DNA from 3 places in the Streptomyces roseofulvus genome. Region 2 is predicted to be linked to each of the others. Evidence: riboswitches for the same ligand, from Rfam matches in the RefSeq annotation. Region 2 holds a riboswitch; each other region holds the start of a gene.
The links. Region 2 has a riboswitch for cyclic di-AMP ahead of ABFY03_RS30575 (M23 family metallopeptidase). Riboswitches for the same ligand answer to the same signal wherever they lie in the genome.
Positions count from the first base shown of each region.

Region 1: it holds a riboswitch for cyclic di-AMP, as region 2 does, so the genes downstream of both, ABFY03_RS20125 (M23 family metallopeptidase) here and ABFY03_RS30575 (M23 family metallopeptidase) in region 2, are expected to answer to the same signal.
Region 3: it holds a riboswitch for cyclic di-AMP, as region 2 does, so the genes downstream of both, ABFY03_RS15445 (transglycosylase family protein) here and ABFY03_RS30575 (M23 family metallopeptidase) in region 2, are expected to answer to the same signal.

Region 1 covers NZ_BAAAWE010000001.1:4,370,420-4,380,091, forward strand. The annotation lists gene ABFY03_RS20110 (PLP-dependent cysteine synthase family protein) at 1-589, shown strand, start outside; gene ABFY03_RS20115 (MFS transporter) at 586-1,827, shown strand; gene ABFY03_RS20120 (PP2C family protein-serine/threonine phosphatase) at 1,934-3,181, shown strand; cyclic di-AMP (ydaO/yuaA leader) riboswitch at 3,413-3,562, shown strand; gene ABFY03_RS20125 (M23 family metallopeptidase) at 3,574-4,788, shown strand; gene ABFY03_RS20130 (aldo/keto reductase) at 4,860-5,819, shown strand; gene ABFY03_RS20135 (PrsW family intramembrane metalloprotease) at 6,064-7,362, opposite strand; gene trmB (tRNA (guanosine(46)-N7)-methyltransferase TrmB) at 7,534-8,268, opposite strand; gene lhgO (L-2-hydroxyglutarate oxidase) at 8,467-9,651, opposite strand.
Region 2 covers NZ_BAAAWE010000001.1:6,623,502-6,633,173, reverse strand. The annotation lists gene ABFY03_RS30615 (DUF6745 domain-containing protein) at 1-898, opposite strand, end outside; gene ABFY03_RS30610 (hypothetical protein) at 936-1,262, opposite strand; gene ABFY03_RS30605 (STM4015 family protein) at 1,447-2,406, shown strand; gene ABFY03_RS30600 (STM4014 family protein) at 2,403-3,548, shown strand; gene ABFY03_RS30595 (STM4013/SEN3800 family hydrolase) at 3,560-4,381, shown strand; gene ABFY03_RS30590 (STM4012 family radical SAM protein) at 4,378-5,715, shown strand; gene ABFY03_RS30585 (STM4011 family radical SAM protein) at 5,724-6,587, shown strand; gene ABFY03_RS30580 (SGNH/GDSL hydrolase family protein) at 6,574-7,377, opposite strand; gene ABFY03_RS30575 (M23 family metallopeptidase) at 7,539-8,516, opposite strand; cyclic di-AMP (ydaO/yuaA leader) riboswitch at 8,521-8,684, opposite strand; gene ABFY03_RS30570 (tyrosine-protein phosphatase) at 9,073-9,672, shown strand, end outside.
Region 3 covers NZ_BAAAWE010000001.1:3,366,472-3,376,143, forward strand. The annotation lists gene ABFY03_RS15420 (NAD(P)/FAD-dependent oxidoreductase) at 1-655, opposite strand, end outside; gene ABFY03_RS15425 (Ppx/GppA phosphatase family protein) at 1,026-1,940, opposite strand; gene ABFY03_RS15430 (DUF501 domain-containing protein) at 1,937-2,491, opposite strand; gene ABFY03_RS15435 (FtsB family cell division protein) at 2,514-2,984, opposite strand; gene eno (phosphopyruvate hydratase) at 3,104-4,390, opposite strand; gene ABFY03_RS15445 (transglycosylase family protein) at 4,679-5,413, opposite strand; cyclic di-AMP (ydaO/yuaA leader) riboswitch at 5,418-5,595, opposite strand; gene ABFY03_RS15450 (transglycosylase family protein) at 5,860-6,981, opposite strand; gene ABFY03_RS15455 (cytochrome P450 family protein) at 7,133-8,359, opposite strand; gene ABFY03_RS15460 (globin domain-containing protein) at 8,567-9,672, shown strand, end outside.

The sequences.
Region 1 (9,672 bases), 2.3 Mb from region 2:
CCCCGCCGCCTACGCCGGGCTCGCCGCCGAACTGTCCGGGCAGCTCGACCGGATCGACGTCCTCGTCTGCGCGGTCGGCACCGGCGGCCACTCGGCCGGCATCGCCCGCGCGCTGCGGGCCACCAGCAGCCCGGCCCTGGAACTCGTCGGAGTCGACTCGATCCGCTCCACCGTCTTCGGCCTGCCCGCCGGGGAACGGCTGATGCGCGGCCTCGGCTCCTCCATCCATCCGGCCAACGTCGACCACGCCGCCTTCGACGAGGTCCACTGGGTGGCCCCGGCGGAGGCGGTCCGCTCGGCCCGCCGGCTCGCCGCCCGTCAGTACGCCACCGGCGGCTGGAGCGTCGGCGCCGTCGCCCTGGTGGCCGGCTGGCTGGCCCGCACACGCCCGCGCGGCACCCGGATCGCCGCCGTCTTCCCCGACGGACCCCAGCGCTACTTCGACACCGTCTTCAACGACGCCTACTGCGCCGAGCACGGCCTCCTCGACGGACCCGTACGGGACGAACCGGCCGTCTACGAGGGGCCGGACGGGATCGAGGAGTGGACCCGGCGGGTCCTGGACCGGCGGGCGGGTGCGGCCCGATGAGCACCGCGCGCACCCCCACCGCCGCTCCGCCGGCGCCCCGCGGCGGCCTGTGGCGGCGGAGCCGCACCTTCGGCCCGGCCGTCCGGCTCCTCTTCCTCAACCAGCTCACCATCAACCTCGGCTTCTACATGCTGATGCCGTACCTGGCCGCCCACCTGGCCGACGGGCTCGGCATGGCCGCCTGGACGGTCGGGCTCGTCCTCGGCGTCCGGAACCTCTCCCAGCAGGGCATGTTCCTCGTCGGCGGGGCGCTCGCCGACCGGTTCGGCTTCAAGCCGCTCATCGTCGCGGGCTGCGCCCTGCGCACCCTCGGCTTCGGCGGGCTCGCCCTCGCCCAGTCGCTGCCCGTGCTCGTCGTCGCCTCGCTCGCCACCGGCCTCGCCGGCGCCCTCTTCAACCCGGCCGTGCGCGCGTGCCTGGCGGCGGAGGCGGGCGAGGAGCGCCGGGTGGAGGCGTTCGCCCTGTTCAACGCCTACTACCAGGCCGGCATCCTGCTCGGGCCGCTGGTCGGGGTGGCGCTCACCGGGGTGTCGTTCCGGCTGACGTGCGTGGTCGCCGCCCTGCTCTTCCTGGCGCTGACCCTGGTCCAGCTGCGGCACCTGCCGGTCTCGGCGGGCGGCGGGCGGCCGGAGCGGAAGGAGCAGGAGCGCGGGGCCCGGGGCCAGTTCCGTACCGTCCTCGGCAACCGGGTCTTCTGGCTCTTCTCGCTCGCCATGACCGGCTCGTACGTGCTGTCCTTCCAGGTCTATCTGGCGCTGCCGCTCGCGGCGGGCGGCACCGGCGTCACGACCGCGCTGTTCGTCGTCTCCGCGCTCGTCGCGCTCGCCGGGCAGCTGCGGATCACCGCCTGGTGCGCGGCCCGGCTCGACCGCGAGCGGAGCCTCGTCGCCGGGCTCGCGCTGATGGGCGGCGCCTTCCTGCTGCCGGCCCTGCTGGGCCGGGGCGCGCCGGCGCTGCTGCTGTGCGCGGCGGTCCTCGCGGTGGCGAACGCGGTGCTCTACCCGTACGAGATGGACACCGTCGTCGCGCTCTCCCGGGGCCGCTGGGTGGCCACCCACTACGGGCTCTACAACACCGTCTGCGGCATCGGGATCACCCTGGGGAACCTCGGGACGGGCGTGCTGCTCGACGTCACGGGATGGACGGCGGCGCCGTGGCTGGCGCTCTGCGGCGTCGGCCTGGCCTGCGCGGCGGCGGTCGCGGCGCTGGGCCGGGGCGGGCGGCTGCGGACCGGGTAGCGCCCGGGTACGCCGGTCGGCCCCCTGCCGGTCGCCCGCCGGCTCCGTCGCGGCGACCCTGGAAGGTGCGCGGCGGCAGGTCGGCGACCGGTCAGGAGTACTCAAGGTGACGCACCCTCGGGGAGCGGCGGGCGGTGGGCGGCGGGGCGGCCGGCCCGGCCGGCACATCGCCCGGCCCGCCGCGCCCCGGGGGCCGTACGGGGGCGACCCGCAGCCCCCCGCCACGCCGTTCGGGGCCACCCGCAGGTTCCTGCGGGCGCTGCCGCCGCTGATCATCGTCGGCGGGGTGTTCTTCGACCTGGCCACGCCGCCCGCGTACACGGCGGCGCCGCTCTTCTCCGCCGCCCCGCTGGTCGCGGCCCCGTTCTTCTCCCGGCTCACGACGCTGCTGACCGGGATCGCGGCGATCCTGGCCTCGGTCGGGCTGCACGCGTACAACGACACGCTCTCCGACGTGCCCTCGCTGACCGAGACCCTGACCGTGGTGACCGTCTCGGCGCTGGCGATGCTGATCAACCTGGTGGTGCGGCGCAGCGGGGAGCGGCTGGCGTCGGCGCGGGTGATCGCGGAGGCCGCGCAGCGGGCGGTGCTGCCGATGCCGGCGGAGCGGATCGCGGGGCTCCAGTGCGCGGCCCGGTACGAGGCGGCGCAGGCGGACGCGTTCATCGGCGGCGACCTGTTCGCGGTGCAGGACTCCCCGCACGGGGTGCGGCTGGTGGTCGGGGACGTACGGGGCAAGGGCATGGACGCGGTGGAGGCGGTGGCCGTCGTCATCGGCGCCTTCCGGGAGGCGGCCGAGCAGGAGGCGACCCTGGAAGGGGTGGCGCAGCGGCTCGAACGCGCGCTCACGCGGGAGGGGGCCCGGCGCGAGGGGCTGGACGCCTTCGAGGGGTTCACGACCGCGGTGCTCGCCGAGATCCCGCGCGAGGGGGAGAGCGTCCGCCTTGTGAACCGGGGGCATCCGCCGCCGCTGCTGCTGTTCGGGGACGGGCGCCTGGAGACGATCGAGCCGACCGAGCCGGCGCTGCCGCTCGGGATGGGGGAGCTGTCGGTCTGGCCGGACCGGGCCGACGAGCGGGCGTACCCGCCGGGCGCGACGCTGCTCTTCTTCACCGACGGCCTGTCGGAGGCGCGGGACGCGTACGGCGTCTTCTACGATCCGGCGGCGCGGCTCGCGGGGGCGGTCTTCCCGGGGCCGCAGGAGCTGCTCGACGCGCTCGTCGACGACGTGCGGCGGCACACCGGCGGGCGGTCGACCGACGACATGGCGCTGCTCGCGGTGAGCCGGCCGGCGGCCGGGGCCCCGGAGCGGCGGCGGACGATGCCGGTGGTGCCGCCCGGGCCGGCGGGCTGACGGGACCGGGCCGGCCCTCACCGTCCGTGGTCGGGAGATGCCTCAGCGATAACAATTGACATAACGTCAGATTCTCGGGGCGTGCCGGGACCTCACTGAAGGGGGGTCAACTCGGGCGAATCCCTGCCAATTCAATGAATGATCAAGAGGAACGGCTTGGAATCGGACCACCGTGTCTATTAACGTTCGATAACGCAGCGCGGTCGTCCCAGCCGTCGCAAGAGGCGGCTCCGTGCGCACGTGCCGAATCCCGAAAGGGAACCGGGGAACCATCCCTTGGGGTGAATCGGGCCCCTCGCACCCCCCGTGCGAACACGCCCGTAGGAGACCTTCCTGCTCCGAACCCGTCAGCTAACCCGGTAGGCGAGAAGGAAGGAAAGGAGCGCGCCCCCGTGGCGTCCAACACCCCCGTACCCGGAGCCCCCTTCGACCCCTTCGGCGGCCCGGGTGCCGTCGGCGCGGACGACCCGGCCGGCGCAGTGTCGGGCGCGAGCGCGTACGACACCGCCTCCTTCACCCCCGCTCCCGGGGAGTGGAACCCGACCGAGGGCTCCCTGCGCGCCGAGAGCCGCGCCGGCGGCCGGCACCGGGTCGTGAAGCAGCGCTCCAACTTCGCCCGCTCCTCCACCGTCCTCGGCGTCGGCGTCATCGCCGCCGTCGGCGCGGGCGGCCTCGCCACCGCGCAGGAGAAGCCCCCGGTCGCGATCTCGCTCCCGGACCTCCCCGACCTGGGCCTCCCGGACGCCCACGACCTGCCCGGCGTCGGCGCCCTGCTGCCCGGCGGCGAGGAGACCACCGAGACGCAGGACTCCGCGCCGGTCGCCACCGGCGGCGCGGCCGCGAAGCCGCTCACCTCGATCACGTACACCGCCCCGGCCGACACCGCCGCCTCCGGCACCGCCGCCGCGGAGCGCACCGCCTCCGCCGCCGACGCCGGCGAGGCCCTGCGCGCCCGCATCCTCCAGCAGGCCGAACAGCAGCAGCAGGCCGCCGTCGACGCCGAGAAGCTGGCCGCCGAGAAGGCCGCCGCCGAGAAGGCCGCGGCGGACGCCGCCGCCCAGGCCGAGGCCGCCGCCAAGGCCGAGGCCGAGGCGAAGGCCAAGGCGGAGGCGGAAGCCGAGGCGAAGCGACTCGCCGAGGAGAAGGCCGAGGCCGAGCGGATCGCCGCCGAGAAGGCCGAGGCCGAGCGGCTCGCCCAGCTGGCCGCCAGCTACTCGATGCCGCTCTCCTCGTACACGCTCACCTCCACCTACATGCAGTCCGGCTCGATGTGGTCCTCCGGCTACCACACGGGCCTCGACTTCGCCGCCCCCACCGGCACCCCGCTCAAGGCGGTGCACGGCGGCACCATCACCTCCGCCGGCTGGTCGGGCTCGTACGGCTACCGGATCGTCCTGCAGCTGGAGGACGGCACCGAGATCTGGTACTGCCACCTCTCCTCCATGACCGTCGCCGCCGGCCAGACCGTCGGCACCGGCGAGACCATCGGCCGCGTCGGCGCCACCGGCAACGTCACCGGGCCCCACCTCCACATGGAGGTCCACACCCCGGACGGCTCGGGCATCGACCCGGCGGAGTGGCTGCGGTCCAAGGGCCTGACGGTCTGAGCCCGCTTTCCGGCCGGGGTTCAGGCTCCCCGACCGGAATACGCCCGGCGGTGCACGGAGTTGAGCTCGGCATGACCTCGACTCTGCGCCCGCTGGGCACTTCCGACCTGCGCGTCTTCCCGCTCGCCCTCGGCGGCAACGTCTTCGGCTGGAGCGCCGACGAGGAGCGGTCGTTCGCCGTCCTCGACGCGTACGCGGCCGCCGGCGGCAACTTCGTGGACACCGCCGACGTCTATTCGGAGTGGGTCGACGGCAACGAGGGCGGCGAGTCCGAGACGATCATCGGCCGCTGGCTGGCCGCCCGGGGCAACCGCTCCGACATCGTCGTCGCCACCAAGGTCGGCGCCCACTCCCCGCTCAAGGGGCTCTCCGCCGCCACCATCAAGGCCGGCGCGGAGGAGTCCCTGCGCCGCCTCGGCACCGACCACATCGACCTCTACTACACCCACTTCGACGACGAGTCGGTCCCGGTGGAGGAGATCGTCACCGCCCTCGACCAGCTCGTGAAGGACGGGAAGGTGCGGGCCGTCGCCGCCTCCAACATCTCCCCGGAGCGGCTGCGGGCCTCCCTCGACTTCGCCGAGGCCGAGGGCCTCGCCCGCTACGTGGCGCTCCAGCCCGAGTACAACCTCGTGGCGCGCGAGAAGTACGAGGGCCCGCTCCTGGACACCGCCGCCGGCGCGGGCCTCGCCGCCGTCCCGTACTACGGCCTCGCCTCCGGCTTCCTCACCGGCAAGTACCGGCCGGGCCGGACCGTCGAGAGCGTCCGCGCCGCCCGGGCGTCCGCCCTCGCCGAGACCGCGCGCGGACAGGCCGTTCTCGCCGCCCTCGACGAGGTCGCCGAGGCCCACGGCGCCGAGCCCGCCACCGTCGCCCTCGCCTGGCTCGCCTCCCGCCCCACCGTCGCCGCGCCGATCGCCTCGGCCCGCACGGTCGAACAGGTGCCGGCGCTGGTCGCGGTCGCCGACCTGACCCTGACGGCGGACGAGATCGCCCGCCTCACGGCGGCGTCGGAGACGCCCGAGGGCTAGGCCGTCTCTTCCGGATCATGCCGGGCTCGCGACGCCTGGCACGCACGCTCGCCGCGTTGTCGTCGGTCGCCGACTCCCCCAGCTACCGCTGGGAGGTGCCCCCACCGCGTCGACTCCCTCCTCCGCCTTGCGAGCGCACGCACCAGACGCCGCTCCCTGATCCGGCCTGATCCGAAAGAAACGACCTAGCCCGCGTCGGCGACCGCCGGGGGCTGCCCGCGGAGGAGAGGTGGAGGCGGAGGGGTCAGCCCTTGTACGGGTTGTAGCCGCCGTAGTCCAGGTACTGCGGCGGCACCCACACGCGGCCGGTCGCCCGCGCCGCGTACGACAGCGCGGGCGAGGCCGTCGCCCGCCGCTCCCACAGATGGTGCAGCAGCTCCTGCTCCCGCGCGGCGAAGTCGGGCACCGGGACCGTGCCCCGGCGGGCCCGCTCGCGCAGGAACGCCAGGGTGGTGGCGAAGGACTCGTACTCGCCGACCGTCCGCGCCCCCGCCTTCCCGTACCGGCCGGCCGCCACCGCCCGCGCGGTGCGGCGGGCCCGCATCGAGGAGAGCGCCAGCGGCTCCTCCGGGGAGAGCCAGCCGGCCGCCGCGTACGCCGGCAGCACCCCGGCGATCGTCCGCAGCTCCTTCTGCCGGCTCCACACGGCCAGCCAGGTCAGCAGACCGAAGGCCGGCACCATGAACATCCCGTACACGGCGTAGAAGGCGAGCGGCCCGCCGAAGGTCGCCGAACCGTTCCACAGCGCGTGGACGCCCATCGCGAGCAGCAGCCCGGCGAGCGGCAGCAGCACCTTGCGCGGTCTGCGCACCTTGCCGCGCGGGGCGAGCGCGGCCAGACCGAAGCCGATGCCGGTGAGCACCGTGAAGAGCGGGTGCGCGAACGGCGACATCACCACCCGGACGAAGAAGGTGCCGGCGGTGACGGCGCCGATCCCGCCGTCGCCGAGGTCCTGGTCCTCGCCGAAGGCGTTGCCGAGGTAGAGGATGTTCTCGGTGAACGCGAAGCCGGTCGCCGTGAACCCGGCGATCACCACCCCGTCGACCAGGCTCCGGAAGTCCCGCCGCCGGAAGAGGAAGAGCAGCAGGATCGCGGCGGCCTTCGCGGACTCCTCCACCACCGGCGCGATAACGGTGGCACCGAGGTCGTCGGCCGAGCCCGGGTCGGCGGTCGCGGTGGCGATCCAGCGGACGGCGAAGGAGTTCGCCAGGATCGCGACCAGGGCGGCGGCGAACGCGCCCCACGCGAACGCGAACAGCAGGTTCTTCCACGGCCCCGGCTCGACCCGGTCGAGCCAGCGGAACGCCGCCATGAGCAGCGGTACGGGAAGCACCGCGAGGCCCAGGCCGACGAGGAACCCCTCCGTGCCGGTCTGCTCCCGCACCAGCGCCAGGATCACCAGGGCGCACAGCGCGAGGAGCGTGATCACGGCGACGGCCCGCACCACCCGGCTCCGCCAGAACGCCCGCCGGGGCCGGTACCGCCACTGGCTCCGGTCGGCGGCCACGGCGAACGAGGGCTCGTCCCCGTCCCGCGCGGGCAGGGGTGCCAGCGCGTCGGCGGGTATCTCGTCGGCCGGTGGACCGGCCTGCGCCGGGACGAAGACCGGGGCCTTCGGGGCGGCGGTCGGATCGGCGGTCGACTCGGGCTGGGGTGGCGGCAGGGGGTGCGTCACGGACCGACCCTAACGACCCGCACCGACACGAGCGACGGGTTACCCGGAGAAGGGCTGCTTCCTCCGGAACAGCAGGTCGTGCACGACGTGGCCCTTGTCCAGGCCCTGGCCCTCGAAGCGGGTGAGCGGCCGGAAGTCCGGGCGGGGCGCGTAGCCGCCGTCGGGGACGGTGTTCTCGAAGTCGGGGTGCGCGGACAGCACCTCCAGCATCTGCTCCGCGTACGGCTCCCAGTCCGTGGCGCAGTGCAGGACCCCGCCCGGCTTCAGCCGGGTCGCGAGCAGGGTCAGGAACTCGGGCTGGATCAGGCGCCGCTTGTGGTGCCGCTTCTTCGGCCACGGGTCCGGGAAGTAGACGCGGCAGCCGTCGAGGGCGGCCGGGTCGAGCATCTCGCGCAGCAGGATGATCGCGTCGCCGTTGGCGACCCGGACGTTGGTGAGACCGTTGCGGTCGGCGAGCCCGAGGAGGTTCCCCTGCCCCGGGGTGTGCACGTCGACGGCGAGGATGCCGGTGCCGGGGTCGGCGGCGGCCATCTGCGCGGTCGCCTCGCCCATCCCGAAGCCGATCTCCAGGACGACCGGCAGCCCGCCGAACAGCTCGCGCAGGTCCAGGACCCGCTTGCCGTCGATGTCCAGGCCCCAGTCGGGCCACCGCTTCAGCATCGCCTCGGCCTGGCCGGCGGTCACCCGGCTCCGGCGCGGCTGGAAACTGCGGATCCGGCGCTCGAAGTGGGCGCCGGCGGGGTCGGGCGAGGGCCCTTCTCCGGGCGCGAACATCCGGCTGCCGCGCCGGACGACGCTCTCACTACGCTTCTCATGCTCCTCAAACACAATGCGGCCCATGGTACGGGCCCGACCCCCTCCCCACCGCCGCTGCTCCGTTGTGGGCAATCGCCCCGCGCAACGCCTGCCCACACGGGGGTGCGGCGACGGGCGCCGTCCCGAAGACCCGGGGCCGGCGCGGAAGCCGGGCGGTCAGAGGTGGGTCAGGGCCCGGTGGGCTATCTCGCGGCCGATGGGGAGGGAGGCCGTCGCCGCAGGCGAAGGCGCGTTCAGGACGTGGACCGTCCGCGCCGCCTCCCGGATCAGAAAGTCGTCCACCAGCGTCCCGTCCCGCAGCACCGCCTGCGCCCGCACCCCCGCCGCCGCCGGCCGCAGGTCGGACTCGGTGACGCCGGGCAGCAGCCGCCGCACCGCCTCGGTGAAGGCCCGCTTCGACAGGGAGCGGCGCAGCTCGCCCGCGCCGTACTTCCAGTGTCGGCGCGCGATGGCCCAGGAGCCGGGCCACGCGAGCGTGCCGCCGAGCTCGCCGGGGCGGACGACGCCCCAGTCGTACCCCTCGCGGGCGAGCGCCGGCACCGCGTTCGGCCCGATGTGGACGCCGCCGTCGATGCCCCGCGTGAGGTGCACGCCGAGGAACGGGAAGGCGGGGTCCGGCACCGGATAGACGAGGCCCCGCACGAGCGAGGGGTCGGCCAGTTCGTAGTACTCGCCGCGGAAGGGCACGATCCGCATGCCCGGGTCGTCGCCGGCGAGCCGCGCGACCCGGTCGCAGTGCAGCCCCGCGCAGTTGACCAGGACCTTCCCGCGCAGGATCCGCTGGTCGGCGGTGCGTACGGCCACGCCCCACGGGCGCCGGTCCACGGCCGTGACCTCCGCCCCGTAGAGGATCTCCGCGCCGGAGGACTCGGCGAGCCGCCGGGCGACCGCCGGGTAGTCGACGATGCCGGTCGTGCCGACGTGGATCGCGGCGAGGCCCCGCACCCGGGGCTCGTACTCCGTGATCTGCGACGGGCCGAGCTCGCGCACCGGGATGCCGTTCTCCCGCCCGCGCTGGACCAGCGCGTGCAGCCGGGGCAGCTCCTCGCGCGCGGTGGCGACGACGAGCTTGCCGGTCACCTCGTGCGGGATGTCCCACTCCGCGCAGAACTTGACCATCTCGGCCGCGCCCTCGACGGCGAACCGCGCCTTCAGGGAGCCGGGCCGGTAGTAGATGCCGCTGTGGATGACGCCGCTGTTGCGCCCCGTCTGGTGGCGCGCGGGGCCCTCCTCCTTCTCCAGGACGGCGACGCGCGTGCCGGGGGCGGCGCGCTGGAGCGCGTACGCCGTCGACAGACCGACGATCCCGCCGCCGATCACCAGCACGTCACAGTCAAACACCAGCGCCACCTCCCACCCCTG
Region 2 (9,672 bases):
CGGGCGTCGAGTTGACCACCTCCACCATGACGACGTCCTCGTCGTCGGCCAGCTCGATCCGCCAGAGCGCGCCCGTCTCGTCGTGCCCCTCGGGGCGGGCCCCGGAGTCGGCCAGGTAGCGCTCGTATCCGTAGAACTCCAGCATCACGCGGCGGAGTTCGGCGTTCTCCTCGGCGCGGATCCGCTCCGGGTCGAGGTCCGCGAGCCCGGCGAGGAAGCCGGGCGTGACCGGCATGCCGCGCCAGGCGTGGAGGGCGAAGCCGTCCCGGTGGGCGAGGGCGGGGCCGTCGCCGCGGTCGAGCCGGCCGGCCTCGTCCCGGTGCAGCTCGACCGGGCGCTCGCAGACGACGGCGACCTTCTCGTACGGCCACCACCAGCCGGCCTGCGCGGCGACGGCGGCGAGGCCGGCGAGCCGGGTCCCGTGGCCGTCGAAGGCGGCGAGCCAGGCGGCGTCGTGCTGGCCGAGCACCGCGTCGTACAGCAGCTCGCGGCCGGCGCGCTCGGTGAGCGCGCCGGGCTCCTCCCGGTCCCCGAGCACGTCCAGGACCCCGGCTCTGACCCGCTCCGCGAGCGCCCGCGTCGGTTCCCAGAGCCGGGCGCCGGTGGCCTGCCAGTGCGCCGTCCAGCCGGCCGGGCCGAGCGCGTCGTGGAGCCGGCGCCGCTCTTCCGCCCAGGGCAGGGTCCGCACCTCCTCGCGCACCGGGCGCCCGCGGTCCGCGAGGCCCGCGACCAGCTCGACCCCGGCGAGCGGCGAGTCCGCCCAGACCACCCGCTCCGGCGCGGGCAGCCCGGCGGCGGCGTAGGCCAGCCGGATGCCGTCCTCGACGGCGGTCCGGTCGGCGGGCCCGGTGGCGGCCGCGACCGCCCGCCACTTCTCGTACACGTCACCGTCGTTCATCGTTCCGTCCCCCACGTCGCCTTCCGTTCCCTCGTCCTCAGTCCGCCACGATCCGGTACGCGCCGGGCACGTACTCCCGCTGCCGCACCACCCGGTACCAGCCCTTCGGGAGCACGATCGGCGCGTGCTCCTCGTGCACCAGCCTCCCGCCCTCGGGCAGTTCGAGCAGGAACGGGCCGTACGGCCCCGGCTCCCGCACCAGCCGGCCGGGTCCCGGTATCGCGTGGGCGTGTCCGGTGACCTCGCCGAAGGCGAGCACGAGCCGCCCCCGGCCGTCCCTCGGCTCGCCCCGCACGCCCTTGGCCCGGGCGGGCACGGCCCGCTCGTCGACGGGCACGATCAGCACGTCCCCCTGCCGGTACATGGCTCTCCCCTCTCCCGTCCGGAACCCGCTGCCCGAACACGAGAACGACGCTAGAGGCCGCCACTGACAACGCGTCGGGTCCGGGCCCCGCCGCCCCCGGCTGTCGGTGCGGCTTGGTACAACTCTTGGCGTCAGTCCGTACGCCCGTAGTCCGTACACCCGTCCGTCGTCTGGAGCCACCGTCATGACCATTGGGGCCTACCTGGAGGAGTTCCACGGCCTCCCCGTCCTCGACTTCGCGGACGCCGCCTCGGCCGACGCCCTCCCCGACGCGGCGGCCGTGGCGTGGCGGGTCTCCGGCGCGACGTACCGCGACGGCGACGACCCGGAGTGGGGCGGGCTCTTCGAGGACTTCCTGAAGACCGTCGACACCCACCGGGTCCGCGCGATCGTGGTCGGCGGCTGGGAGGACGCCTACGACACGTCCTCGGCCGCCATCGTCACCGCGCTCATCGCCGCGAACGACCGGCTGACCGGTCTGGAGGCGGTCTTCCTCGGCGACATGACCGTCGAGGACTGCGAGATCTCGTGGATCGTCCAGTCCGACGTGACCCCGCTGCTCGCCGCCTACCCGGCGCTGCGGGAGCTCGGGGTGCGCGGCGGCAGCGGGCTCGCCTTCCCGTCGGTGCGCCACGCCGGCCTGGAGACCCTGGTCGTGGAGACCGGCGGGCTCGGCGCCGAGGTGGTGCGGGGCATCGCCGGCAGCGACCTGCCCGCCCTGGAGCGCCTCGAACTGTGGCTCGGCACCGACGAGTACGGCGGCGACTCCTCCCCCGCCGACCTGGCGCCGCTCCTCTCCGGCGAGGCGTTCCCGGCCCTGCGCAGCCTGGGGCTGTGCAACAGCGTCATCGAGGACCAGGTGGCCGCGGCCGTGGCGAGCGCCCCGGTCGTCGCCCGCCTCGACCGGCTCGACCTCAGCATGGGCGTGCTCACCGACGAGGGCGCGGCCGCGCTCCTCGACGGCCAGCCGCTGACCCATCTGCGGGAGCTGGACCTGGCGCACCACTACCTCTCCGAGGCGATGCGGGAGCGGCTGACGGCCGCGCTCGCCCCGCACGGGGTGCGGGTCGTCCTGGACGACCCGCAGGAGCCGGAGGACGACGGCGACGGGGACGTCTGGCGCTACGTCGCCGTCGCCGAATGACCGCCGGTCCGCGCCTCGTCGTCGTCGGCGACCCGGCGGGGCGGCGCGTCGCGTTCTTCCAGGACGCGCTGCGCGCCGCCGGGCTGCCCGGGGCGCGGACCGTCGGCTGGCTCGACGTGCTGCGCGGCCGGGCCCGCTTCGCGGCGGGCGAGACCGTGCGCGTCGACTCGCCCGGGGAGGTGCCCGAGGTGGACCGGCTGCTGCGCGACACCGACGACCCGGCCCGGGTCGAGGGCGGCCGGCTCTGGTACGAGCGGTTCACCGCCGCCGTCGCCGGTCTCGCGACCGAGGCCCGGCGGGCCGGCGCGGTGCTGGTGGACGATCCGGCGGAGACGGCGGTCCTCTTCGACAAGCGGCTCACCCACGGCCGGCTCGCCGCCGCCGGGGTGCCGGTGCCGGCCTCGCCGACCTCGGGTCCCGGCGGGGCGCCGGTGCGCGGCTGGGACGACCTGGTCGCGCTGATGGCCGCCGCCGGGCTGCGCCGGGTCTTCGTGAAGCCGGCCCACGGCTCCTCGGCCTCCGGGGTCCTCGCCCTGGAGACGGCCGGCGGCGACCGGGTGCAGGCGACCACCTCGGTCGAGCGGGACGGCTCCGGTCGGCTCTTCAACTCCCTGCGGGTGCGGCGCTACACGGGGGCGCGGGAGGTCGGCGCCCTGGTCGACGCGCTCGCCCCGGACGGGCTGCACGTGGAGCGCTGGCTGCCGAAGGCGATGCAGGGCGACCGGGCCGCCGACCTGCGGGTGGTGGTGACCGGCGGCCGGGCCACCCACGCGGTGGTCCGCACCAGCCGCACCCCGCTGACCAATCTGCACCTCGGCGGCGCCCGCGGCGACCTGCCCGCCGTCCGGGCGGCGATCGCCGCCGCCGGCGGGCGCTGGGAGGACGCCCTCGCCGTCTGCGAGCGGGCGGCGGCGGCCTTCCCCGGCACCCGGTGCGTCGGGGTGGACCTGCTGCCGGGCGCCGGCTGGCGCCGCTTCGCGGTCGGCGAGGTCAACGCCTTCGGGGACCTCCTGCCCGGCCTCACCGGCCTCCCCGGCAGCGGGGCGGAGGGCCTGGACACGTACGGTGCCCAGGTCGCCGACCTGCTGCGCGCCGCCGGGACACCGACATCCAGCACCACAGGAACGAGCACCGCCCCGTGAACCAGCCCGACATGAACGAGGTCGTCGGCAGCCACGACCTGCTCCTGGTCACCCTCGACACCCTCCGGTACGACGTGGCCGCGGAGCTGGCCGCCGCCGGCCGCATCCCGAACCTCGCGCGCCACCTCCCAGACGGCCGCTGGGAGCGGCGGCACGCCCCCGGCAGCTTCACCTACGCCTCCCACCAGGCGATCTTCGCCGGTTTCCTGCCGACCCCGGCCGCGCCGGGCCCGCACCCGCGGCTCTTCGCGGCCCGGTTCGCGGGCAGCGAGACCACCGCGGACGGCACCTTCGTGTACGACTCCCCCGACCTGGTGTCCGCGCTCGCCGCCGAGGGCTACCGGACGGTGTGCGTGGGCGGCGTCGGGTTCTTCAACAAGCGGCCGCCGCTCGGATCGGTGCTGCCCGGTCTGTTCCAGGAGAGCCACTGGGAGCCGTCGTTCGGGGTGGCGTCGCCGACCTCGTTCGAGGAGCAGGTGACCAGGGCGGAGGAAGTGGTGGCCGCGCTCCCGGCGGACCGACGGCTCTTCCTCTTCGTGAACGTGGCGGCGCTGCACCAGCCCAACTGGTTCCACACGCCGGGCGCGAGCCGCGAGGCCGGCGACACCCGCGCCACCCACGCGGCGGCGCTGGAGTACGTGGACCGGCACGTCGGGCGGCTGTTCGCGGCGATGTCCTCCCGCCGCCGCTGCTTCGCGATCGTCTGCTCGGACCACGGCACGGCCTACGGCGACGACGGGTTCACGGGTCACCGGCTCGGCCACGAGGTGGTGTGGACGGTGCCGTACGCGCAGTTCACGCTGGCCGGTCCCCGGGAAGGAGCCGCCGCGTGACCGGCGCCCCGCACCCGCGTCCGTACCGCTCGTACGTGTACGCCTACCCGCACAAGACGGCGTACCGGCCGCTGCCCGAGCGGCCGGAGCTGGCCGCGCTGTGGGCGGACGAGCCGAAGGACGCCCTCTCGCTCTACGCGCACATACCCTTCTGCGAGGTCCGCTGCGGCTTCTGCAACCTCTTCACCCGGATCGGCGCCCCGGACGAGCTGACGACCCGCTATCTCGACGCCCTCGACCGGCAGGCCGTGGCGGTCCGGGAGGCGCTGGGCGACGCGGCGCCGGTGCGGTTCGCGACGGCGGCGTTCGGCGGCGGCACCCCCACCTTCCTGACCGCCGCCGAACTGGAGCGGCTCTGCGACATCGCCGAGCACCGCATGGGGGCGGACCTGCGGGCGGTGCCGCTCTCCGTGGAGACCTCGCCGGCCACCGCCACCGCCGACCGGCTCGCGGTCCTCGCCGCGCGCGGCGCGACCCGGCTCAGCATCGGCGTGCAGAGCTTCGTGGACGCCGAGGCGCGGGCGGCGGTCCGGCCGCAGCGCCGCGCGGACGTGGAGGCGGCGCTCGGCCGGATCCGGGACGCCGGGGTGCCGGTGCTCAACATCGACCTCATCTACGGGATCGACGGGCAGACCGACGAGTCCTGGCGGTACTCGCTGGACGCGGCGCTCGCCTGGCGGCCCGAGGAGCTGTACCTGTACCCGCTGTACGTGCGGCCGCTGACCGGGCTGGGCCGCACGGCCCCCGCCGAGTCGGACCGGGAGTGGGACGAGCGGCGGCTCCGGCTCTACCGGCGGGGCCGCGACCACCTCCTGGCGCACGGCTACGAGCAGGTGTCGATGCGGATGTTCCGGCGGGCGGACGCGGGCCCGGCCGGGCCGGACGACTACGCCTGCCAGACGGACGGCATGATCGGCCTGGGCTGCGGCGCCCGTTCGTACACCGCGGCGCTGCACTACTCCTTCGACTACGCGGTGGACATGCGGGAGATCCGCTCGATCATCGACGCCTACACGGAGACCGCCGACTTCTCGCGGGCCGAGGTGGGCCGGTGGGTGGACGCGGGCGAGGCGCGCCGCCGCCACCTCCTCCAGTCGCTGCTCCAGGCAGAGGGGATGGAGCTCGCCGGGTACGAGAAGCGGTTCGGCTCGGGGGCGTACGAGGACTTCGGTCCGGAGCTGGAGCGGTTCGCCGGGTACGGCTGGCTGGACGGGTCGGCGCCGGACGGGCTGCTGCGGCTTTCGCCGGAGGGCCTCGCGCACTCGGACGGGCTCGGTCCCGAGCTGTTCTCCCCCGCCGTACGGGCCGCGATGGCCGCGTACGAGCCGAAGTAGGGGCGGGCGTGGACCTGACGCTGCTGTACCGGGGGCCGCTCGCCTCCTGCGACTACGACTGCCCGTACTGCCCGTTCGCCAAGCGGCGGGACAGCCCGGAGACGCTGCGGGCGGACCGGGCGGCGCTGGAGCGGTTCACCGGCTGGGCGGCCGGGCAGGCCGGGGACCGGCTGCGGATCCTCTTCACCCCGTGGGGGGAGGGGCTGGTCCGCTCCTGGTACCGGCGGGCGATGGTCGAGCTGTCGCGGCTGCCGCACGTGGAGCGGGTGGCCATCCAGACCAATCTGAGCTGCCGGACCTCGTGGCTCGACGAGGCCGACCTCGGCACGCTGGCCCTGTGGTGCACGTACCACCCGGGTCAGACCCCGTACGACCGCTTCCTCGGCAAGGCGCTCGACCTGGCGGCCCGCGGCGTCCGGTTCAGCGTGGGCGTCGTCGGCCTGCCCGAGCACCACGGGGAGGCGCTGCGGCTGCGGGCGGCGCTGCCGGACCACGTCTACCTGTGGGTGAACGCCGCCGAGGGGCACACGTACACCGACGCGGAGGCGGCGGCGTGGACGGGGGTCGACCCGCTCTTCCCGTACAGCAGGCATCCGCACCGCTCGGCGGGGCTGCCCTGCCGGACCGGCGCGTCGGTGGTGTCGGTGGACGGCGCCGGGACGGTGCGGCGCTGCCACTTCGTCCCGGCGGAGCTGGGCAATCTGTACGACGGCTCGTACCGGGCCGCGCTGCGGCCGCGCGCCTGCCCGCTCGCCGTCTGCGACTGCCACATCGGCTACGTCCACCTGGAGACGCTGCCGCTGTACGACGTGTTCGCCGGCGGGGTCCTGGAGCGGATCCCCGCCGGCCGCCCCTGGACTACAGGGGCATGAGGTCGGGGCGCTTCGCCTCGACGTGGTCGCCGGAGCTCTCGCCGCGCAGCCGCCGGCCGATCCACGGCACCAGGTACTCGCGCGCCCACAGGATGTCGTCCCGGCGGACCTCCAGCGGGCCGCGGGCGGGCAGCGGCGGCCACTCCTGGTCGGGGTCGGCGGGCACCGGCAGGCCGAGGACCTGGGCGGCGCGCAGCGCGACCCGGGTGTGCCCCTCGGGCGAGAGGTGCAGCCGGTCGTCGTCCCAGGCGCGCCGGTCCTGGACCGACCTCAGCGACCACAGGTCGAGGACCGGGCAGTCGTAGCGGTCGGCGATGGCCCGGACGTGGGCGGTGTACGTGGCGATCTTGCCGCGCAGGTGCTTGAGCACGGGCACGTCGCGGGTGTCGAAGCCGGTGGTGACCATCACGGTGCCGACGGCGGAGGTGAGGTCGCGCACGGCCCGCTCGAAGCGCTCGGCGACGTCGTCGGGGTCGGTGCCGGGGCGGATGATGTCGTTGCCGCCGGCGCAGAAGGTCACCAGGTCGGGGGCGAGCTCCTTCGCCCGGGGGACCTGCTCCTCCACGATCTGGTCGAGGAGGCGCCCGCGGACGGCCAGATTGGCGTAGCGGAAGTCCTCGTGGTCCGGCAGCTGGTCGGCGAGGAGCACCGCGAAGCGGTCCGCCCAGCCGACGTAGGTCCCGTCGGGGCCGGGGTCGCCGACGCCCTCCGTGAAGCTGTCACCGATCGCCGCGTACGACCCGAACGAACCGAACGCCTGCTTGTCTGTTTCTCTCGAATCGTCTGCCACGGCAGGACATCCTTCCGTTTCGGATGTGACCTACGCGACCGTAAGGAGGGGTTGACGGCGGGTGATATATGCCACCGCTAAAGAAATGGCCAAAGCCGGAATAGGGCGAAGGCCCGGCACCAGGGGTGCCGGGCCTTCGTGCGGCCGTTCGGCCGGACGGGTCAGAGGGAGACGCCGTGCTGGCGCAGGTAGGCCAGCGGGTCGATGTCCGAGCCGTAGCTCGGCGAGGTGCGGATCTCGAAGTGCAGGTGCGGGCCGGTGGAGTTGCCCGTGGAGCCGGAGAGGCCGATCTGCTGGCCGCCGCTGACCGACTGGCCGGCGGAGACGGAGAGGGAGGAGAGGTGGGCGTACTGCGAGTAGTTGCCGTCGGCGTGCTGGATGACGACCTCGTTGCCGTACGCGCCGCTCCAGCCGGCGGAGACGACCGTGCCGGCGCCGACGGCGCGGACGGTGGTGCCGGAGGAGGCGATGAAGTCGGCGCCGGTGTGGTAGCCGGAGGACCACATGGAGCCGGAGGCGCGGTACGGGGTGGAGATGCCGCCGGAGACGGGGGCGACCCAGCCCGAGGACGCGGCCGGCTGGGCGGCGGCGGCCGGGGCGGCGGCGCGCTCGGTGGAGCGCGAGGCGCGGGTCTGCTCGGTGGCCTTCGCCTCGGCCTTCGGGGCCGCCTTGACCGCGGCCTTCGGGGCGGCCTTGCGCTCGGCCTTCGGGGCGGCCTTGACCGCGGCCTTCGGGGCGGCGGCCTTGGCGGGGTTCTTGGCGCCGAGGGTGAGCTTCATGCCCGGGAGGATGAGCGAGGGGTTCTCGCCGACGACCTGGCGGTTGTCCGCGTAGAGCTTCTGCCAGCCGCCGGCGACGTCGTGCTCGGCGGCGATCTTGGACAGGTAGTCGCCGGCGACGACGGAGTACGTCTTCGGGGCGGCGGCCTTCGCGGCCGGGGCGGCGGCGGGGGCCTGGACGTGGGCGGCGGCGCTCACGACGGTGCCGGAGACGGCGGCCGGGGCGGCCTGCTCGGCGGCGTGGGCTCCGGTGGCGCCGATGAACGGCAGGGCGACGACGGCGCCACCGGTGCCGGCGGCGACCAGGCCACGGGTGATGAGGGTGGACTTCTGGCGGCGGTGCTTACCCTTCGCGGGCATGGCGAATTCCTCTCCGGCGCCTGCGAGGTGAGCTGTCGGGTTCGGACTGGAGATGCCCGGCCGCGCTTCTCACGCGGCTTCACCCCGAGCCGTCCTGCGTCGCGGGACCGGCGTACTTCCTTGGGTCCCCCGCTCCTGCCGTGCGATGGGATGGGGTCGAATTCCGGACGGTGGCAGGATTCGGCGGTCCGACCGGATTGACGGCGACGCTAGACGAGCGGGGTCGGCGCGAACAAGCCGCGGAATTCACCGGGCATTCCGGGGCGATCTTCGGGCCCGGAATTCCGGTCACCCTCCGTCGATGACGGCCCCTCGATTCCCTTTTCGAGGACGGGAATTGGACCGGGCGGTCGGCCACGATCCGTCACTTCTATGACGCTGCTCACGCACTGAATGCCATCTCCCCCTCAACCAGGGCGCGTTACCCCAACCATCGCAATACGGACAGATCACCCATTACCGTCCAGGGGGGTGCGCCGCACCCCCGCTCCCGGCGATGATTGCAGGGGGAACCGATCCGTCCCGGCCCCGCGAACGCCTACCCCCTGGAGCATCCGTGACGCAGCAGCTGCCGCAGGTCCAGTCGCCCCTCGAACCCGGCGAGCCCGAGCTCGCGGAGGTCCGCAACTTCCGGGACGTGGGCGGCCTGCCGACGACGGACGGACGCACCGTCCGCCCCGGCGCCCTGTTCCGCAGCGGCCACCTCGCCGACGCCACCGAGTCCGACGCGGCCTTCCTGGCCGGCCTCGGCCTGCACACCGTCTTCGACTTCCGCAACGCCGCCGACGCCAAGGTGGAGGGGCCCGACGTCGAGCTCCCGGGCGTGCGGAACGTGAACATACCGCTGAGCGACCCGGCCGACGGCAAGGAGTTCTGGCGGATGGTCCGGGAGGGCGACCTCGACACGCTGCGCGGCCTGCTGGGCGACGGCAAGGCGGCGGAGCGGATGCGGAGCTCGTACCGCCGGATGATCGTGGAGCGGACCGCCGAGCACAGCCGGGTGCTGCACGCCCTCGCCGAGGACTCGGTCCCGGCCCTGATGCACTGCGCGGCCGGCAAGGACCGCGCCGGGCTCTCGATCGCGATCACCCTGCTCGCGCTGGGCGTGGAGCGCGCGGCCATCGAGGCCGACTACGTGAAGTCCGACGCCCCGCAC
Region 3 (9,672 bases), 3.3 Mb from region 2:
GGCCCACCTCGGGGAGGATCTTGTCGGCGGCGTCGACCAGCACGAAGCGCATGTCCTCGCGGGACACGTTCGTGTAGTACTTGGCCGCGTCGCGGGCCATGTCCTCGACCTCGCCGATGGTCTCGGCGCCGGCGAAGCCACCGCCGACGAAGACGAAGGTCAGGGCCTTGCGGCGGACCTCCTCGTCGGTGGTCGAGTCGGCCTTGTCCAGCTGCTCGAGGACGTGGTTGCGCAGCCCGATGGCCTCCTCGATGCCCTTCATGCCGATGCCCTGCTCGGCGAGGCCGGGGATCGGGAAGGTGCGGGAGACGGCACCCATCGAGATGACCAGGTAGTCGAAGGGCAGCTCGTACGCCTCGCCGACGAGCGGCGCGATCGTGGCGACCTTGCGGTCCTGGTCGATGGTGGTGACCCGGCCGGTGAGCACCTCGGCTCCGCGCACGACGCGCCGCAGCGGGACGACGACGTGGCGCGGCGAGATGCTGCCGGCGGCGGCTTCGGGGAGGAAGGGCTGGTACGTCATGTACGACCGCGGGTCGACGACCGTGACGGTCGCCTCGGCGTAACGCATCTTCTTGAGGATGCGCCGCGCGGCGTACAGGCCAACGTACCCGCCGCCTACGATGAGGATCCTGGGACGCTCCGTGGTGCTCATGCCATCGAGTATCCACCCACCGCCGGGGGTCACCTCGTGCGCCCCTTCACAAGCTTCCCGGGGTGCTCTGCTACACTCCGCCGCCCACGTGATCCACGTCATGGTCGTGCAAAGGAACCGGGATGCAGTGGTGAACGTTATTCACCCCCACTGAACTGGCCTGGAGAGCCCCCGTTAACGCGGAACCAGCGGGTGCGTTCACACGATGGAAACTTCGAGCGAAGTGGCCTCCGCGCCTGCGAAAGGGCCCTGATGACCCCCTCGGGAGGCCCAAAGACCTCCCTCCGGCGCCATCAGGGCCCTTTTCCTTGTGAAGAACTTCACGAAGCTTTCCCGACGGGGTGTCGCCGGGCGCTTCGATAGGTGCCCGCTATGCCACGGATAGGGCGATCCCATCGAGGATGTCGTGCTCGCTGACCACGACCTCGGTGGCTCCGACCCGCTCCACGATCTCCTGGAGGACGAGCGCGCCGGCCACGATGACGTCCACCCGGCCGGGGTGGACGACGGGGATCGCGGCCCGCTCGTCGTGGGTGGAGGCGAGCAGCCGGGCGGTGACCTCGGCGACCTGGGCGGCGGAGATCCGGGAGTGGTGGACCTTCTCGGAGTCGTACTCCGGCAGCCCGAGGGCGATGGCGGCGACGGTGGTGACGGAGCCGGCCAGGCCGACGAGCGTGTCGGCGGCCTCGATCGGGACGGTCTCGGCGGCCAGGTCGAGGGCGGCGCGGACGTCGGCGCGGATGGCCTCGGCCTCCTCGGCGGTCGGCGGGTCGTGCCGGACGTGCCGCTCGGTGAGGCGGACGCAGCCGATGTCGACGGAGCGGGCGGCCTCGACGTGCCGGTTGCCGACCACGAACTCGGTGGAGCCGCCGCCGATGTCGACGACGAGGCGCCGGTCGTCGCCGTGCAGCTCGCCGGTGGCGCCGGTGAAGGAGAACTCGGCCTCCTGGTCGCCGGTGATGACCTCGGGCTCGACGCCGAGGATCGCGACGACCCCGTCGACGAACTCCTGCCGGTTCTCGGCGTCGCGGGAGGCGGAGGTGGCGACGAAGCGGATCCGCTCGGCGCCGAGCTCCTCGATGACGGCGGCGTACGCGCGGCAGGCGGCGAAGGTCCGCTCCAGCGCCTCGGGGGCGAGCCGGCCGGTCTTGTCGACGCCCTGGCCGAGCCGGACGATCGTCATCCGCCGGTCCAGCTCGATCAGCTCGCCGGTCTCCGGGTGCACGTCGGCGACGAGGAGGCGGATGGAGTTGGTGCCGCAGTCGATTCCGGCGACCCGGGTCACGCGCCCTTCTCCTCTTCCTTGTCCGCTTCCCTGTCCGCGCACGGGTTCACGCACGGGCCCTTGGCCCACCACTCGGGGAGCATGGCCAGGGCCTCGTCGCCGAACGGGTTGACGCCGGGGCCGGCGACGAGCGAGTGGCCGACGAGGACGTGCAGGCACTTCACGCGGTCGGGCATGCCGCCGGCGCTGGGGAAGCCCTCCAGGACCTCGATGGCGTCGCGGCGGGCGATGTAGTCCTCGTGCGCCGCGCGGTAGGCGGCGGCGAGCTCCGGGTCGGTGGCGAGCCGGGCCTGCATCTCCTTCATGACCCCGTTGGCCTCCAGGGTGCCGATGGCCGAGGCCGCCCGGGGGCAGGTGAGGTAGTACGTGGTGGGGAAGGGGGTGCCGTCGGGCAGCCGGGGCGCGGTCTCGACGACGTCCGGGTTGCCGCAGGGGCAGCGGTGCGCGATGGCGCGCAGGCCGCGCGGCGGCCGGCCGAGCTGGGCCTCGAAGGCGGCGACGTCCGCCTCGGTGGGCTCGGTGCGTTCGGTCTGCGGAGGGGGCGTTTCCATCGTGGATCCTGAGTCGGGTCGGTCAGTGGCGGTCGGCGTTGTCCACGCCGTCCCAGAGGTTGTCGTACCAGGGGCGGTCGGCCGTGCCCTGGTCGGCGCGGGGGCGGTCGGCCGCCCCGGGGTCGTTCACGGTGAAGCCGGTCTCGCCGGGGAGCACGTAGTGGAGGTGTTCACGGGCGAGGCGGCGGACGTAGGCGGGGTCCTGGAGGCGGGCCTTCTCGTCCCGCAGCTCCTCGACCCGCCGGGCGGCCTCGGCGGCCCTGCGCTCCTGGTCGGCGATCTCGCCCTGCTGGGAGACGTAGCTCCGTATCGGGTAGGCGAGGGCGACGACGAGGGAGCAGACGACCAGGGCGAGGAAGGCGGCGCGGCCGGTGAGCCGGGAGCGCCGGGCCTGGCGCCGGGTCTGGGAGCGGTAGACACGGGCGGCGGTCTGCTCGCCGATCAGCCTGATCCGGGTCGCGGTCGAGAACCGGTCCCGGTCCTTCACGGCCATGTCGTGTCGCCTCCCCTTTTCTCCGGTGTCGCTTGTCTCCGGTGTCCCTCAAACGTGCGTCCCCGCACACGGTACGGGACCGGGTGCGGGGACGGACGGAACTACGGCGTCAGGGCAGGTCAGCCCTTGAAGCGCGGGAAGGCGCTGCGGCCGGCGTAGACGGCGGCGTCGTCGAGGATCTCCTCGATGCGCAGCAGCTGGTTGTACTTGGCGACGCGCTCGGAGCGGGCCGGGGCGCCGGTCTTGATCTGGCCGCAGTTGGTGGCGACGGCGAGGTCGGCGATGGTGACGTCCTCGGTCTCGCCGGAGCGGTGGGACATCATGCACTTGAAGCCGTTGCGCTGGGCGAGCTCGACGGCGTCGAGGGTCTCGGTCAGCGAGCCGATCTGGTTGACCTTCACCAGGAGGGCGTTGGCGGACTTCTCCTCGATGCCGCGGGCGAGGCGCTCGGGGTTGGTGACGAAGAGGTCGTCGCCGACGAGCTGGACCTTGTCGCCGAGCTTCTCGGTGATGACGTTCCAGCCGGCCCAGTCGTCCTCGAACAGCGGGTCCTCGATGGAGACGAGCGGGTACGCGGAGACGAGCTCCTCGTAGTACTCGGTCATCTCGGCGGCGGAGCGCTCCTTGCCCTCGAAGAGGTACTTGCCGTCCTTGTAGAACTCGGAGGCGGCGACGTCCAGGGCGAGGGCGACGTCCTTGCCGGGCACGTAGCCGGCCTGCTTGATGGCCTCCAGGATGAGGTCGAGCGCCTCACGGTTGGAGCCGAGGTTCGGGGCGAAGCCGCCCTCGTCGCCGAGGCCGGTGGAGAGGCCCTTGGTCTTCAGGACGGACTTGAGGGTGTGGTAGACCTCGGTGCCCCAGCGGAGGGCCTCGGAGAAGGACTCCGCGCCGATCGGGGCGATCATGAACTCCTGGATGTCGACGTTGGAGTCGGCGTGCGACCCACCGTTCAGGATGTTCATCATCGGAACGGGCAGCAGGTGCGCGTTCGGGCCGCCCAGGTAGCGGAAGAGCGGGAGGTCGCTGGCCTCGGAGGCGGCGTGCGCGACGGCGAGGGAGACGCCGAGGATGGCGTTGGCGCCGAGCGACGACTTGTCCGGGGTGGCGTCCAGGTCGAACATGGCCTGGTCGATCAGGCGCTGCTCGGTGGCGTCGTAGCCGACGAGCTCCGGGCCGATCTGCTCGATGACGGCGAGGACGGCCTTCTCGACACCCTTGCCGAGGTAGCGGTTCTGGTCACCGTCGCGGAGCTCCAGGGCCTCGAACGCACCGGTGGAGGCACCGGACGGCACGGCAGCACGGCCGGTGCTGCCGTCGTCGAGGCCGACCTCGACCTCGACCGTGGGGTTGCCTCGGGAGTCCAGGATTTCCCGGGCTACGACGACGTCGATGGACGGCACGAGCATCTCCTTCTGGGATGTGACGCTAGGTGTGACGCATGGTCGCAAGGTCTCGTTCGCCTTGCGACAAGAGCCTAACCGGCTCCGGCGCTCCGGCCAGCCGACCGCCCGTCCCCTGGGACGAAAAAGGGCCCAAGCGCACGCATCGGGGGACGAAAGACCCGGCTTCTACTGGACGGTAACGCCGGAACCCCGGTCCGGAGCCACGGGGGAAGGGGGCTCGGGACCGGGGTGGTCACCGCGGGAGGGTCGTCGGGTGCCGGTGAGCCGCCGGACTCACCGCCACCGCGGGCCTTACTTCAGGTGGAGCTGCTGGCCCGGGTAGATCAGGTCGGCGTTCTCGACGACGTCCTTGTTGAGCTCGAAGAGCTTCGCCCAGCCGCCCTCGACGCCCTGCGCCTCGGCGATCTTGCTGAGGGTGTCACCGGCGACGACCTTGTACTCGCCGTCGCCCTTCTTGACCTTCTTGCCGGTCGGGGTGGTGACGGTCTTCTTGGCGGCGGCCTGCGGGGCGGCCTGGGTGGTGCGCTTCGGGGCCTGGCGCTGCTCGCTGCGGGTGGCGGACCGCTCCGTGGAGCGCTCGGGGGCGCTCTGCTGCGGGGCGGCCTGCTGGGTGCTCTGCTGCGGAGCGGCCTCGGCGGAGCCGCCGTCGTAGGAGGCGGAGGAGAGGCCGACGCCGCAGCTCGGCCAGGCGCCCTTGCCCTGGCCCGCGAGGACCTTCTCGGCGATGGCGATCTGCTGCGACTTGCTGGCCTGGTCGGCGGTGGAGGCGTAGGCGGTGCCGCCGTACGCGGCCCAGGTGGAGGCCGAGAACTGGAGGCCGCCGTAGTAGCCGTTGCCCGTGTTGATGGACCAGTTGCCGCCGGACTCGCACTGGGCGACGCGGTCCCACTCGGAGGCGGTGGCGGCCGAGGCGGTGCCGGCGGCCATCAGCGGGGCGGCGACGGCCGCACCGGTGACGCCGACGAGGGCGACGACGCGGGTGGCCTTGGAGGGACGACGACGCTTGCCCGTGCCGGAGAACAGCATGGAGTTTCCTCTTCACCGACGCCTGTGAGGTGAGCTGTCGGGTTCGGGCTTGAAGAGTTCGCCCGGCCGCGTGTCCTTGCACGCGGCTTCACCCCTAGCCGGTCCCGTCGGCCGTCACTGTCAACGGCCGGGACCGGCGCAAACCTTGGGTCCCCCACTCCTGCCTGCGGCGCTTTCGCGACGACAGTTCCCGGCGGCCGACGGCAGGACTCGGCGTTTCGGTCGACGGGGCCCGCGGTGGCGAGCGGTGTCGACCGTAGACACACAGGTGCTCGAAGTTCAAAGGGCCTTACGACGGACAAATCGCCCTTACTTGCCTTCCGTCAGACCTCGTTTGCGCAGGTGAGGGCTGACGGAAGCAAAGTTTGCGGACGTGACACGCCAGTTGGGACGAAGAGACCCATGTCTCACTTTCCCAAAATCGGACATACGCCCCTGAAACGGCCTCACTTCTCCGCTGAAGGGACCGTCAGTTCAAGGCTCTGACCAGGGAGGATGAGATCCGGGTCGGTGCCGACCGTCTGACGGTTGGCGTCATAGAGGGCGTCCCACCCGCCGGGGAGGTCGTTCGCCTGCGCGATCTCGGACAGGCTGTCGCCCGGCCGCACGGTGTAGGCGTCACTTTCGTCCGAGCTGACGGGGGTTGAGGTGACCTTGTCCGCAGACGCGGCATGTCGCCCGGATTCCTGAGCAGTGTCCGTTGTGCCGGATTCCTCCGGTGCCGCCTCACCCCGGTGCTTGCCCGTACCGGGTGTGGCCGACGACACGTCAGACCCGTCGGTACCGGGGGTCACCGGGGTGGTGGGCGCCACGGGGGACGTCGGGGCGTCCGGCGACGTCACCGGGGCGTCCGGGGTGCCCGTGGAGGCGTCCGGGGCGCCGGGCGCGGTGGTCGCCGGCGGCTGCGTGGCCGTCCCCGCGGGGGCGGTGGGCGCGGCGGGGGTGGTGGCGGGCTTCGACGGCGTGGTGGGCGCGGCCGGGGCCGTGGTGGTCGCCGCCGCCCCCTCCCCCGCCCGCTCCGTCTTCTCGGCCCGCCCGGTGGCCGGCGCGGTCGTCCCGGCGGTCTCCTCCACCTCCGGCCGCGCGTCGGCGGCGGTCCCCGTGGGCGTGCCGCCCGTCCAGTTCGACTCGGGCGCCACGCCGCCCTCCTCTTCCTCCTGGACGGCGGGGCCCGGGTGGACGCCGGTCGCCTTGCCGTCGTTCTCCAGGCCGGCGATGGGGGCGCAGGTGGCCCAGTCGGTGCTGCCGGAGGCGAGCGCCTTCTCGGCGACGGTGATCTGCTGGGCGCGGCTGGCGAGGTCGGGGCTGGGGGCGTACGCGAGGCCGCCGTGCCGCTCCCACGCCTCCTGCGTCATCTGGAGGCCGCCGTAGGCGCCGTTGCCGAAGTTGGCGCTCCACTGGCCCCCGGACTCGCAGGCGGCGACCCGGTCCCAGGTGGCCGCGTCGGCGGCGGAGGCGGATCCGGTGGCGAGCAGCGGCAGCGCCAGGGCGGATCCGGTCACTCCCGCGGTGACGACGAGCGCGGGAGCCTGGCGGGGTCGACGGTGTCGTCCGTTTCCGGAAAGCATGTCGGGGCCTTTCGCGTGACGGCGGGGACGGCGGGTGCGCCGGGGACGGCCGGGATCGGGCCGAACGTTGGCGCGAACGTAGCCGCATTCGAACGTCCGTCACAAGTCGATGGCTTCGCGATCACGCGAAGATCACATTTCTGACACGCCGTCACCCGCCGTGCCGGGGTGCGGAAGGGGTGAACTCCACCGGAAGCGTGCGCAATCCCCGCATGATGAGCCCGCCGCGCCACCGCAGTTCGTCCGGATCGGCGCCAAGTCGCAGGTCCGGCAGGCGGGTCAGGAGGGTGGCGAGCGCGGTCTGGCCCTCCAGCCGGGCGAGCGGCGCGCCCAGGCAGTAGTGGATGCCGTGCCCGTACCCGAGGTGCTGGTTGTCCTTGCGGGCGAGGTCGAGGGTGTCGGGCGCGCCGAAGCGGTCCGGGTCGCGGTCGGCCGCCGCGAGGACGACGAGGACCGGGTCGCCGGCCGGGATGGGCTGCCCGCCGATGGTGAGCCCGGTGGTCGCGTACCGCCAGGTCGCCAGCTCGACCGGCCCGTCGTACCGGAGCAGTTCCTCGACCCCGGTCTCCAGGAGTCCGGTCTCCCCGGCGGCGAGCGAGGACTGGAGGAGGGCCCGCTGCTCCGGGTGGCGCAGCAGGGCGTAGGTGCCGTTGCCGATCAGGTTGATGGTCGTCTCGAAGCCGGCGAAGAGCAGCACGAAACACATGGCGACGGCCTCGGCCTCGGTGAGGTGGTCGCCGTGGTCGGAGGCGCGGATCAGCCCGGAGATGAGGTCGTCGCCGAGATCGCCGCGCTTCCGGTGGATCAGTTCGGCGAGGTACCCGCGGATCTTCTTCACCGACCGCGCGACCCCGCCCCGCGGCCCTCCGCCGTGCCGGATCATCATCCCGGCCCAGTCGCGGAAGTCGTCCTGGTCCTCGGCGGGCACGCCGAGCATGTCGCAGATGGCGTAGATGGGCAGCGGGAAGGCGAACTCGTGGATGAGGTCGGCGCTCCCCCGCCCGGCGAAGCCGTCGATCAGCCGGTCCGTCAGCTCCTGCACGCGGGGGGCGAAGGCGGCGACCCGGCGCGGGGTGAACGCCTTCGACACGAGCCGCCGCAGCCGGGTGTGGTCCGGCGGGTCGATGTTGAGGAGGTGGGTCATCAGACCGGCGCTGCGCTCGCCCGGAATGCCGGTCTTGCCCGGTTCGGCGTGGTGCACCGGGTTCTTGGAGAGCCGCTGGTCGGCGAGGGCCTGCCGGGCGTCCGCGTACCGGGTGACGAGCCAGGCCTCGACGCCGCTGGGGAGAGTGGTCCGGTGCACCGGCGCGTGCTCCCGCAGCCACGCGTACGCCGGGTAGGGATCGCTCGCGAACTCCCAGCTGAAGAGCGCGGGCACCGGGCCGTCGCCGGCGCCGGAGACCGGGCAGGAGGCGGCGGCCGGGGCGGGGCTCGCAGGGGGCTTTCCGGGCGTACCGGGCGTCGGGGCGGGTCCTTCACTCACGCCCCGACCGTACCGTCCGGTTCCCCGGGCCCCCTCGGCCGACCTGACGTCATCACCGCCCGGTGATCACGCCGTGACGGCCCGTGCCCTACATTTCCCCGCGTGGACCTCCCCTTGCTCAGAAGCACGTTCGCGGTCGTCGAAAGACGGGCCGAACACGCCGTCACGTACTTCTACTCGCACCTCTTCTGGCGCAACCCCGGCGTGCGGGAGCTCTTCCCCGAGGACATGGCCCCGCAGCGCGACCGGCTGTTCGCCGCGCTCACCCACGTGGTGACCGGCCTCGACGAGCCCGGGCTCCCCGACTACCTGGGGCGGCTCGGCAGGGACCACCGCAAGTTCCTCGCCACCCCCGCCCTCTACGCGGCCGTCGGCGAGAGCCTGCTCGCCGCCTTCGCGCACGCCGCAGGGTCGGCGTGGACGATCGAGGCGGAGAAGGCGTGGTCCGAGGCGTACGGGCGGGTCGCCGGGATGATGCTGCGGGGCGCGGAGGAGTCCGCCGGGGCCGGGGAGCCCGCCTGGTGGGACGCGGACGTCGTCGGCCACCGGCGGCACGGCGACGACCTGGCCGTCCTGACCCTCCGTCCCCGCAGGCCGTTCCCCTTTCTCCCCGGTCAGTACGCCGGCGTCAGCTCGCTCCGGGTCCCCCGCGTGTGGCGCACCTACTCGCTCGGCAACGCCCCCCGCGCGGACGGCACGCTCGACCTGCACGTGAGCCGCATCCGGGGCGGGGCGATGAGCACGGCCCTGGTGGACGGGGTCCGCCCGGGCGAGACGCTGCGGCTGAGCGCGGCCGGCGGCGCGGCGGTCCGCCGTACGGCCCCGGGCGCGCTCCGTACCTACGTGTGCGCCGGTACGGGCTGGGCGCCGGTGAAGGCCCTCCTGGAGGAGGCGGCCGTTGCCGACCCGGCGGCCGGGGGCCGGATCTTCATGGTCGCCCGCTCCCGCGAGTACCTGTACGGGCGGGAGGACCTGGACCGGCTGGCCGCCCGGCTCCCCGGCCTGAGCGTCACCCACATCACCTCGGCCCCCCGCCACCCCCGCGACCAGGCGACCGAGCGCCTGCTGACCGCGCTGCGGGCCTGCGGGCGCTGGCCGGACCACGACGTCCACCTGGCCGGCCCGCCCGGTTTCGTCACCGAGGTCGCCGAGGTCCTCGCGGAGCTGGGCGCGGACCCGGCCCGCACCCACTACGACGTCCTTCCGCC